Regions from separate parts of the Streptomyces sp. NPDC007808 genome, predicted to be linked through region 1. Evidence: riboswitches for the same ligand, from Rfam matches in the RefSeq annotation. Region 1 holds a riboswitch; the other holds the start of a gene.
The links. Region 1 has a riboswitch for glycine ahead of gcvT (glycine cleavage system aminomethyltransferase GcvT). Riboswitches for the same ligand answer to the same signal wherever they lie in the genome.
Positions count from the first base shown of each region.

Region 1 (5,821 bases):
ATCAGTCGCCAGAGCTGGCAGGGAAAGGATGCGCAACCGTGATGCTGTCTGAGGAGTTCCGTTATCCGAACAGAAGGTCACGCCCGCCGGACGCGCGCCAGTCGGGGCGTATGCGGGCGGACCGGGACCTTCCGATCGCATCTACGCGCGGAGATCTGCCTGCGAAACCACCGTCCGCCAGCCTTCGGACCTGTGAGAATCGGCCTGCGACCGATCAGTAGGGTAACGCGTGAGTGATCAGTAACGGCCCTGCGCCGGTGGGTAGCCGTAACCGGACGCCGGAGCCTGCGCGGGAGCGGCGGCGTGCGCCTCGCGGTCGTAGAACGGTCGGGTGTTCGCGCGCATCCACAGGGCGACCGGGTCGTCCTCGTCGGACATCGCGACGGTCGACACGGGCAGTCCGTCGGGGACCGCGCCGATCGACTGCGACATCATCGAGCGCACCGAGTCCACGGCCTGCGGGCTGGTGTCGTACACGTCGAGACCGATGGCGAGATACGGGGCGCCGAGCGCCGGCTGCACCCAGGCGCGGCGCAGCGCGCGCACGGCCGGGGTGCGGTGGGCGTTCTGCGCGAGCAGGGCGTAGAACTGCGGGATCTCGATGCCGGGTTCCGACAGCCGCAGCGGGCCGGCGGGCTGGCGGTCCAGGCCGGTGGCGATGCGGCGCAGGTCGAGCCACGGGATGCCGACGCCGCCGCCCGGGGCGTGCGGGTTGAGCCAGAGGCCGTAGTGGTCCGGGTAGAGGGTGCGGGCGACGTCGACGCCGTCGACCACTTCGTAGGAGCGGTTCCAGCCGCTGGCCGACAACTCCTGGGCGGAGGTGACGCAGGGGGCGTAGCCGTAGCCGTCGACCTCCATGTTCCCGTACTGGGCGTCCGGGGAGCCGGCCTGGCCGTGCCACAGCAGCATCCAGACCTGGCCGGAGGACGGCGTCGCGAGCGCGCGCAGGAGGGCCTCGTAGGCGTCGTAGCGCCCGGGGGTCACCTGGCGCAGCATGTGCTCGACCTGACCGGTCGAGGTTGTGCCGCTCGCGCTCACCTTTTACCGCCCCTTCGGGAAATTTTGGCTGTGGGCCCAGCTTAGGCGCTCCACCGGGAGAACCGTTGAGAGCTCGGGACTTGATGTGGTCTGCCGTCTGCGGGTGCGTCGTGGCCGGTCGCGCAGGTCCCCGCGCCCCGCCGGGGCGCTCGCCTGCGCGGCGCTCAGAAGTCCCGCTGGTAGAAGGGGCGGACCTGCCGGCGCATCCAGTCGATCACCGGGTCCTGGGCCACGTCCAGCAGCACCAGGTTGACCGGCCACCGGACCGGGCTGCGGCCCAGCGCGCGGGCGACGGCGTCCATGGGGGCCGCGCGCAGGTCGCCCTCCCAGTGGGCGAGTTCGACACCTATGAACATCACCGGGGTGGCCGTCTCGATCGTCGCCAGGCAGCGGCGGGCCGTGGTGACCACACCGGTGGCGGCGAACTCGGCCGAGGCGGCCGCGAGGAAGTCGACCGGGTCGTCCTGCCAGTCCGGCTCGTAGAGCTTGACGCGGCCTCCGGAGGCGACGCCGTCCAGGGGCGTGCGGCCCGCCCGGCACAGCTCGGCCACCGCCGCCGGGGGCAGGGGGACGCCGACCACGCCGTCCGGGTTGACGGCGATTCCCACCTGCGGGGGCAGACCGCGGGCGAACTCCACGGCGGGGGCGACGGCGAAGGACATGTGGGATCCGACGACCTGGCGGAACTGCTCCTCGGAGCTGAAGACCGGGACGTAGGCCTGGCCGCCGATCTCCAGCGTGGGCAGGTCGAGCGGGCCGCTGTGCGGGCCGCCGCCGCCCGGCAGGGGCACCCAGACGAAGCTGCGGCCCAGCACCTCGATGATCCGGCCGCCCGCCGTGGGCAGCCCGAGGGAGGCCGAGAGCACCTCCTCCAGCTCGTTGCCGGGCCAGCCGCCGTGCGGGTGGAGGTGTGTCTGTGCCGGGAAGTCCGCGGGGAGATCCGCTGGGATGTCCATCTGTCCGACCGCCTGCTGTGAACTTTCGTCTGTGGACCGAAAGGCTAGCCGGTGGCCGGCCCGCGCACGGATACGGCCGGTCAGCCGGTGAAGGCGATCCTGCGCAAGGTGTCCGCCGCCTCCCGGTCGATCAGCACCGCCGCGCCGCAGCCCCGGGGCAGGTGGCCCTTCTCGACCGAGCGCAGCAGCCGCGCGGCAGCCGTGCGGTGACGCAGGAAGGCGTAGCGGGAGACGCCCCGCCCCCGCTCGCGCTGGCCCTCAAGGGCCGTGTCCGGGGCGACGTCGAGCAGCAGCATGTGCAGGGTTCCGCCGCGCCGCCGGGCCTCCCGGGCCAGCCAGCCCCGCACCCAGGCCTGGGTGCCGCAGTCGTGCACGACGACGCCCTCGCCGGAGCGCAGGGCGCGGCGCAGTCCGGCGTAGTGCGCGAGGCGGACCAGGGGGCGGTAGACGGCATAGGGGAGGAAGCCGGGCATCCGGGCCTCCCAGCGGTCCCGGACGTCCTGGGAGTCGATACGGATGCCCTTCACCGTCCGCCGCATCAGCGTGGACTTGCCGCTGCCGGGCAGGCCCGTGATCACGACGAGGTCCTCGGGGGCGAAGAGCAGGGCGTGCGGGCTGTGGCCGGCGCGCTCCCGCAGATCGCGGACCACGGAGGCCGGGCGCGCCTCGCACGCCCCCCGGGCCGAGGTCGTGGGCTGCTTCGGCAGCGCGAGGCCCGAGGTCGTGGCGTACGCCGTCGTCCTGTCCACCGTGATCGTCCTCCCCTGGGGCGGTTCACGAGTCCCGTCCCCGTCGAGTGTAAAGAGAAGGTAATGCCCGGTGTCTCTCGTTTCAGTCCTCTTACAGCAACAAGCCTGCTACAGGGTGCTGTGTACGCCTGTGTACTCGCCGCGGCCCCTGTGAACCACCCCCCTGACGCAGTGCGGGGATGCGTGCAATGATGTCCGCGCCAACTGCATACCGGCCGTTTGAATCCGCGCGGGAGAGTCCCTGGCAGTGCATCGCCGGGGCGCCGAAGGAGCAAGTCCCTCCCTTGAATCTCTCAGGCCCCGTTACCGCGCGGGCGAGGCACATCTGAAAAGCGGGCCGCACCCCCCTCGTCGAGGGCGGGCGCCGCCCCACCCAAGGTGCAAGCCATGGACCCCCGCGGGTCATGGCGAACCTCTCAGGTTCCGATGACAGATGGGGAGGACCGACCTCGCCCTCACGCATCTGGGAGACGACCGACCGTGAGCAGTACGCCACTCCGTCACACCGCGCTCGATGCCCTGCATCGCTCGCTCGGCGCGACGATGACCGACTTCGCCGGCTGGGACATGCCCCTGCGCTACGGCTCCGAGCGCGACGAGCACATCGCCGTGCGGACGAAGGCCGGGATCTTCGACCTCTCCCACATGGGCGAGATCACCGTCACCGGTCCGCAGGCCGCCGCCTTCCTGAACCACGCCCTGGTCGGCAACATCGCCTCCGTGGGTGTCGGCCGCGCCCGCTACACCATGATCTGCCGGGCCGACGGCGGCATCCTCGACGACCTGATCGTCTACCGGCTCGCCGAGAGCGAGTACATGGTCGTCGCCAACGCCTCCAACGCCCAGATCGTGCTGGACGCGCTGACCGAGCGGGTGGCCGGCTTCGACGCCGAGGTCCGCGACGACCGGGACGCGTACGCGCTCATCGCCGTCCAGGGCCCCGAGTCCCCCGGCATCCTGAAGTCGCTGACCGACGCCGACCTCGACGGCCTGAAGTACTACGCCGGACTGCCCGGCACCGTCGCCGGCGTGCCCGCCCTGATCGCCCGCACCGGCTACACCGGTGAGGACGGCTTCGAGCTGTTCGTGAAGCCGGAGCACGCCGTCGAGCTGTGGCAGGCACTGACCAAGGCGGGCGAGGGCGTCGGCCTGGTCCCCTGCGGTCTGTCCTGCCGGGACACGCTGCGCCTCGAAGCGGGCATGCCGCTGTACGGCCATGAGCTGTCGACCTCGCTCACGCCCTTCGACGCCGGGCTCGGCCGGGTGGTGAAGTTCGAGAAGGAGGGCGACTTCGTGGGGCGCGAGGCCCTGGAGCGGGCCGCCTCCCGTGCCGCGGAGAACCCGCCGCGCGTCCTCGTCGGCCTGGTCGCCGAGGGGCGTCGGGTGCCGCGGGCCGGGTACCCGGTCGTCGCCGGCGGCGAGGTCGTCGGCGAGGTCACCTCCGGCGCCCCCTCCCCCACGCTGGGCAAGCCGATCGCGATGGCGTACGTCGACGCGGCCCACTCGGCGCCGGGTACGGCCGGGGTCGGCGTGGACATCCGCGGCAGCCATGAGCCGTACGAGGTCGTGGCGCTGCCCTTCTACAAGCGGCAGAAGTAGACACTTGGCCGGAAGCAGAGACCGGCCGCACAGCAGTCACCGACAGCGACCCGTGCGTGACCTCGCGCACGTTTGCGCTGCTCATCCGGGTTTCCAGCACACCCCATTCCGCATCCCTCCCGCGCGTACAGGAGAATTCAGGCCATGAGCAACCCCCAGCAGCTGCGCTACAGCAAGGAGCACGAGTGGCTGTCGACCGCCGAGGACGGCGTCGCGACGGTCGGCATCACCGAGTTCGCGGCGAACGCGCTCGGCGATGTCGTCTACGCCCAGCTCCCCGAGGTCGGCTCGACCGTGACCGCGGGTGACACCTGCGGCGAGCTGGAGTCGACCAAGTCGGTGTCGGACCTGTACTCCCCGGTCACCGGTGAGATCACCGAGATCAACGAGGACGTGGTGAACGACCCGGCGCTGGTGAACTCCGCCCCCTTCGAGGGCGGCTGGCTGTTCAAGGTACGCGTCACGGAGGAGCCGGCCGACCTGCTCTCCGCCGACGAGTACGACGCCCACACCGCCGGCTGAGGAGTCGTAGCCCCTTATGACTGAGATGTCTGACAAGTCGCTTCTGAACACGCCCCTGCACGAGCTCGACCCGGCCGTCGCCGCCGCGCTCGACGCCGAGCTGGAGCGCCAGCAGTCCACCCTGGAGATGATCGCCTCCGAGAACTTCGCGCCGATCGCGGTCATGGAGGCCCAGGGCTCGGTCCTGACCAACAAGTACGCCGAGGGCTACCCCGGCCGGCGCTACTACGGCGGCTGCGAGCACGTCGACGTCGCCGAGCAGATCGCGATCGACCGGGTCAAGGAGCTGTTCGGCGCCGAGTACGCCAACGTCCAGCCGCACTCGGGCGCCTCCGCGAACCAGGCCGCCCTGTTCGCCCTGGCCCAGCCCGGTGACACGATCCTCGGCCTGGACCTGGCCCACGGCGGCCACCTCACCCACGGCATGCGGCTGAATTTCTCCGGCAAGCAGTTCAACGTGGTCGCGTACCACGTGGACGACGCCGGTCTCGTCGACATGGCCGAGGTCGAGCGGCTCGCCAAGGAGCACCGGCCGAAGGTGATCATCGCCGGCTGGTCGGCGTACCCGCGGCAGCTGGACTTCGCCGAGTTCCGGCGGATCGCCGACGAGGTCGAGGCGTACCTGTGGGTCGACATGGCCCACTTCGCGGGCCTGGTGGCGGCCGGCCTGCACCCGAACCCGGTGCAGTACGCGGACGTCGTCACCTCCACCACCCACAAGACGCTGGGCGGCCCGCGCGGCGGCATCATCCTCGCGAAGAAGGACTTCGCGAAGAAGCTGAACTCGTCCGTCTTCCCGGGCTTCCAGGGCGGCCCCCTGGAGCACGTGATCGCGGCCAAGGCGGTCTCCTTCAAGGTCGCCGCGAGCGAGGAGTTCAAGGAGCGCCAGCGCCGTACGGTGGAGGGTGCGAAGATCCTCGCCGAGCGGCTGACCGCCGCCGACGCCCGTGCGGCGGG
Region 1 covers NZ_JBIAEQ010000003.1:269,787-275,607, forward strand. Annotated here, with positions in the region: gene ACFYNL_RS12995 (enhanced serine sensitivity protein SseB C-terminal domain-containing protein) at 238-1,038, opposite strand; gene ACFYNL_RS13000 (enhanced serine sensitivity protein SseB) at 1,203-1,994, opposite strand; gene ACFYNL_RS13005 (AAA family ATPase) at 2,075-2,743, opposite strand; glycine riboswitch at 2,964-3,062, shown strand; gene gcvT (glycine cleavage system aminomethyltransferase GcvT) at 3,224-4,342, shown strand; gene gcvH (glycine cleavage system protein GcvH) at 4,487-4,864, shown strand; gene glyA (serine hydroxymethyltransferase) at 4,890-5,821, shown strand, end outside.

Region 2 (5,821 bases), on a different contig from region 1:
CGCAATCCGCAGACCAGGGCGCATGCCGAGGCGCGTGCGAAGGAGCTGGCCGGGCTCACGGTGAAGCTGCACGCCGCGTTGGTGCAGACCGCCCTCGGAGTGCGGCTGCCCTGAGCCGTAGGGGCCCGGAGCGCCCCGGATCGGCCACCCGTTCTCGGCCCGACTACCCAAACGTCCCGAGCACGGCCTAGGGTTGCTGTGTGAACGAGCTCGATGTCGTAGGTGTCCGGGTCGAAATGCCCTCCAACCAGCCGATCGTGCTCCTGCGTGAAGTGGGAGGCGACCGCTACCTCCCCATCTGGATCGGGCCGGGGGAGGCGACGGCGATCGCCTTCGCCCAGCAGGGCATGGCCCCCGCGCGACCGCTGACCCACGACCTGTTCAAGGACGTGCTGGAGGCCGTCGGCCAGGAGCTCACCGAAGTACGCATCACGGACCTGCGTGAGGGCGTCTTCTACGCCGAGCTGGTCTTCGCCAGCGGCGTCGAGGTGAGCGCCCGCCCGTCGGATGCCATAGCGCTGGCCTTGCGCACCGGAACGCCGATCTACGGCAGTGACGGAGTGCTCGACGACGCGGGCATCGCGATTCCGGACGAGCAGGAGGACGAGGTGGAGAAGTTCCGCGAGTTCCTCGACCAGATCTCGCCCGAGGACTTCGGCACCAGCAGCCAGTGAGGCGGCGGGGCGGCCCGGGCTCACCTCTGTGACGGGCGGCCCCCGGCCGGTTCCAGCTCAAATGCCGGCATTTGCCAGCGGCGAGCGAGAGCGTCCTGCGGCCTGCTTCGAGCGCATTCGGCTAGCCTTTCCCCGCGGTGGGGTGCGGGAAACCACTCCTAGGGTGATTATCACTCGGCGTGCCGAGTGTGGCGATCGTTGACGCACCCCTGGTGACTGCCTACCGTCGAGAAGGCAGGTCAAGGACGGAGGTCGGCGTGAGAAGCAGCGGCGACGGTACGGGTGGGGGTGCCCCGGGACGCGGTTTCGGGGAGAGCGGTCCGTACCCTCCCTCAGGCTCTCAGCTGCGTTCGAGCATGGGATACCCCCAGCACTCCAACGCGGCCGATCATGTTCCGCAGCGACCCACGGCCGTGCCGACCAGCGGAGAGGCGACGGCCATGGCGTCCGAGCAGATCGGCTATCGCGGTCCGACGGCATGTGCGGCCGCCGGCATCACCTATCGGCAACTGGACTACTGGGCGCGGACCGGGCTCGTCGAGCCCAGCGTGCGGCCCGCCTACGGGTCGGGGACGCAGCGGTTGTACAGCTTCCGGGACGTCGTCGTCCTGAAGATCGTCAAGCGGTTCCTCGACACCGGTGTGTCGCTGCAGAACATTCGTACGGCTGTGCAGCATCTGCGGGAGCAGGGCTTCCGGGACCTCGAACGCCTGACGCTGATGAGTGACGGTGCGACGGTGTACGAGTGCACGTCGCCGGACGAGGTCCACGCGCTGCTCCAAGGAGGCCAGGGGATCTTCGGGATCGCCGTGGGCGTGGTGTGGCGGGACGTGGAGAGCGCGTTGTCGCAGCTGCACGGCGAGCGGATCGACACCGGGGAGACGTTGGTCGGGCACAACCCGGCGGACGAGTTGGCGCGGCGGCGAAACCGGGCCGTCTGAGCAGCGTGCGCGGCCCGCGGCCGCAGGCCGAGGGGTTCCGCCCTGGTCGAATGGGCGGCTCCGGTGAGCTGGGCAGGGGCATTGTCAGTGGCGTGAGGCAGCATCGGAGATGTGAGAAACGCGCCCACGATCCTGCATCTCGACATGGATGCCTTCTACGCCTCGGTGGAGCAGGCATCCAAGCCGAGCCTGCGCGGGAAGGCCGTGATCGTGGGCGGGCTGGGGCCGCGGGGAGTCGTCGCCACCGCGTCCTATGAGGCCCGGGTGTTCGGGGTGCACTCGGCGATGCCCATGGCTCAGGCGCGCCGGCTGGCGCCGAACGCGGCGTACCTCGTGCCACGCTTCGGGATCTACCGCGAGATCAGCGAGCAGGTGATGGAGCTGCTGCGGGAGCTGTCGCCGCTGGTGGAGCCGTTGAGTCTGGACGAAGCCTTCGTGGATCTGGAGGCCGGCGGAGCGGCCTGGGACGAGGAGTCGGCGCGGCTGGTGGGGATGAAGCTGCGGGCCGACATACGCGCGGTCACCGGGCTCGCGGGGTCGGTGGGGCTGGCGGCGTCCAAGATGCTGGCGAAGATCGCCTCGGAGGAGGCGAAGCCGGATGGGCTGGTCGTGATCGAGCCGGGGACCGAACGGGCGTTGCTCGGGCCCATGCCGGTGCGGACGTTGCCGGGGGTGGGGCCTGCGACAGGTGACCATCTGAGGCGGGCCGGAATCCACACGGTGGACGAGATCGCCGAGGCGGGGGAGGACGAACTCGTTCGGCTGCTGGGCAAGGCCCATGGGCATGCCCTGTACGCCATGGCGTTGGCGCACGACGAGCGGCCCGTGGTGGCTGAGCGGGAGGCCAAGTCGGTGTCGGTCGAGGACACGTATGACGTGGACATCCATGACCGGGTTCGGGTGGGTGTGGAGGTGCAGCGGCTGGCCGACCGGTGTGTGCGGCGACTACGTGCGGCCGGGTTGTCCGGTCGGACGATCGTGCTCAAGGTACGGCGGTACGACTTCTCCACCCTGACCCGGTCCGAGACGCTGCGGGGACCGACGGATGACCCCGCCGTGGTGCGGGAGGCCGCTGCGCGGCTGCTGGACTCCGTGGACACGACGGGGGGCGTGCGGTTGCTGGGTGTCGGGGTGACCGGCCTCGCCGACTACACGCAGGAGGATCTCTTCGCGCAGGCGGCCGGGGTACGGGTGGAGCACGCCGACGAGGAGGGGGAGCCCGAGCAGACCGTGCAGGAGCGGGAGGTGACGCCCGTGGAGCGGCGGTGGGCTGCCGGGCACGATGTCCGGCACGCCGAGTTCGGACACGGGTGGGTGCAGGGGAGCGGGCTGGGGCGGGTCACCGTGCGGTTCGAGACGCCCGAGTCGGAGCCGGGGCGGGTGCGGACGTTCCGGGTCGATGATCCGGCGCTGGAATCGGCGGATCCGTTGCCGCTGGTGGCGCGAAGACCCGGGGGAGCGCCGGCTGAGGGGGCGGCAGCGGGCGTGGAACCTGTGGTGCCGGGTCAGGGGTGCTGAGGCGCTGGGGTCCGGTCGTACCCGTGAGGGCGTACCCGTCCTCCTGGGCGGGGCGGGTGTGGCGTTCGTGCGGCTGCCGCGGGCGCCGTCCGTGGCGGCCCGTGCTGCCCTGACGGCACGACCGGCCACAGGATCGGTGGGTCAGGGGAGCTCGCGGGGCCGGTGGGATGGCCGACCGAGGGTTGCTCGGGCCAAGCGCAGGAGGACGGCTCGGTGGAGTGGACCGGGGTACGGGATGTCGGCTGGGGGAGGCCGCTGTGGGTGCGGGCGTGGACTCGCGGTGCGGGCGGGGTCAGGTGTCCTCCGAGCCCGCCAGGTTGCCGAAGTCCCGGTCCGGCACGGAGGGCGGCGGGGCCACGTTCAGGCCGTAGTGGTGGTAGAGCTGGAGTTCCTGTTCCGGGGAGAGGTGGCGGCCCACACCGAAGTCGGGGGCGTCCTTGATCAGGGCGCGGTCGAAGGGGACGCGAAGGCTGCCCTCGACCAGTTCACTGGGCTCCAGGGGGACGAAGGCGTCCCGGGAGAACAGGCCGGTGCGTATCGCCGCCCACTCCGGTACTCCGGTCGCGTCGTCGAGATAGACCTCGTCGATGGTGCCGATCTTGGTGCCGTTGCGGTCGAAGGCCTTGCGGCCGATCAGGTTGCGCGGATCGATGTCGGTCTGCACGGGCCCTCCACTTGGTCGCAACTCATCCGTAAGCACTACGAAAAGGCACTTTGGTGAGAGTGGCCACTCGAAGGTACGTGCGTTGACCCCGCTGGTAGGCTTGCAGACGGCTGCTGACCCCGTGCGGGAGAGTCCTCCAGACACCATCGGAGGCGCCGAAGGAGCAAATCCTCCCCGGAATCTCTCAGGCCCACGTACCGCACGGACGAGGTCACTCTGGAAAGCAGGGCGGGTGTCGACGGCTTCCGCTCTCACCGACGGTGAAAGCCGGGAGCCTTGTGGCGACCCGGTGAAGCTCTCAGGTCGAGATGACAGAGGGGGAGGCCGTTCGGGTACCCGTGCCGTGGTGCCCCTCGAAGGTCGCGTCAGACCAGGAGGCCTCCGCAATGACCGCCCACCGCATTCCGCTCTCCGAGCTCGAACAGGGAATCCCCTTCGAGCAGCGTCACATCGGCCCTGATCATGAGGCTCGGGCCAAGATGCTCGCGCAGGTCGGGTACGGCTCGCTGGACGAGCTCACCGCCGCCGCGGTGCCGGACGTGATCAAGAACGCCGACTCCCTCGAACTGCCCGGGGCGCGCACCGAGGCCGAGGTGCTGGACGAGCTGCGGTCGCTCGCCGACCGCAACCAGGTGCTGGGCTCGATGATCGGACTCGGGTACTACGGGACCTTCACCCCGCCGGTCATCCTGCGCAACGTCATGGAGAACCCTGCCTGGTACACGGCCTACACGCCGTACCAGCCCGAGATCTCCCAGGGGCGGCTCGAGGCCCTGCTGAACTTCCAGACCGTGGTCGCCGACCTCACCGGTCTGCCGACCTCCGGTGCCTCGCTGCTCGACGAGGGAACGGCCGCCGCCGAGGCCATGGCGCTGTCCCGGCGGATGGGCAAGAACAAGAAGGGGCTCTTCCTGGTCGACGCCGATGTGCTGCCGCAGACCATCGCCGTGATCGAGACCCGTGCCGAGCCGACCGGCGTGGAGGTCGTGGTCGCCGACCTCAGCGACGGCATTCCGGCCGAGATCGCCGGCCGCGAGATCAACGGCGTGCTCCTGCAGTACCCGGGCGCCTCCGGTGCCGTACGGGACATCAAGCCCGTCATCGACCAGGCGCACGAGCTCGGTGCCCTCGTCACTGTCGCCGCCGACCTGCTCGCGCTCACGCTGCTGAAGTCGCCCGGCGAGCTCGGGGCGGACATCGCGGTCGGCACGACCCAGCGGTTCGGTGTGCCGATGGGCTTCGGTGGGCCGCACGCCGGCTACATGGCCGTACAGGAGAAGTTCGCACGGAGCCTGCCCGGGCGGCTCGTGGGTGTCTCCGTGGACGCGGACGGGAACAAGGCGTACCGCCTGGCCCTGCAGACGCGTGAGCAGCACATCCGGCGGGAGAAGGCGACCAGCAACATCTGTACCGCTCAGGTGCTGCTGGCCGTGATGGCCGGGATGTACGCCGTTTACCACGGGCCCGAGGGGCTGAAGGGCATCGCCCGGCGGACTCATCGGTACGCCACCGTGCTCGCCGCGGGGCTCGCGGCGGGCGGCGTCGAGGTCGTACACGGCTCGTACTTCGACACGCTCACCGTGCGTGTGCCGTCGAAGGCCGCCGAGGTCGTCGCCGCCGCCCGGCAGAACGGCGTGAACCTGCACCTCGTGGACGCGGACCATGTCTCCATCGCCTGCGACGAGACCACCTCACGGGTGCAGCTGGGTGCCGTGTGGACGGCGTTCGGCGTCGAGGGCGACATCGAGGCGCTGGACGCGGCGAGCGCGGACACGCTCCCGGGCTCGCTGCTGCGCAGCGACGCGTATCTCACCCACCCGGTCTTCCACCAGTACCGCTCCGAGACGGCGATGCTGCGCTACCTGCGCAGGCTCGCGGACCGTGACTACGCGCTGGACCGCGGCATGATCCCGCTGGGCTCGTGCACCATGAAGCTCAACGCGACCACCGAGATGGAGCCGGTCACCTGGCCGGAGTTCGGTCGGCTGCACCCCTTCGCGCCCGCCGAGCAGGCGCAGGGCTAT
Region 2 covers NZ_JBIAEQ010000001.1:7,254-13,074, forward strand. Annotated here, with positions in the region: gene ACFYNL_RS00040 (MerR family transcriptional regulator) at 1-114, shown strand, start outside; gene ACFYNL_RS00045 (bifunctional nuclease family protein) at 201-674, shown strand; gene ACFYNL_RS00050 (MerR family transcriptional regulator) at 932-1,615, shown strand; gene ACFYNL_RS00055 (DNA polymerase IV) at 1,727-3,133, shown strand; gene ACFYNL_RS00060 (PRC-barrel domain-containing protein) at 3,426-3,797, opposite strand; glycine riboswitch at 3,912-4,007, shown strand; gene gcvP (aminomethyl-transferring glycine dehydrogenase) at 4,184-5,821, shown strand, end outside.
Region 2: it holds a riboswitch for glycine, as region 1 does, so the genes downstream of both, gcvP (aminomethyl-transferring glycine dehydrogenase) here and gcvT (glycine cleavage system aminomethyltransferase GcvT) in region 1, are expected to answer to the same signal.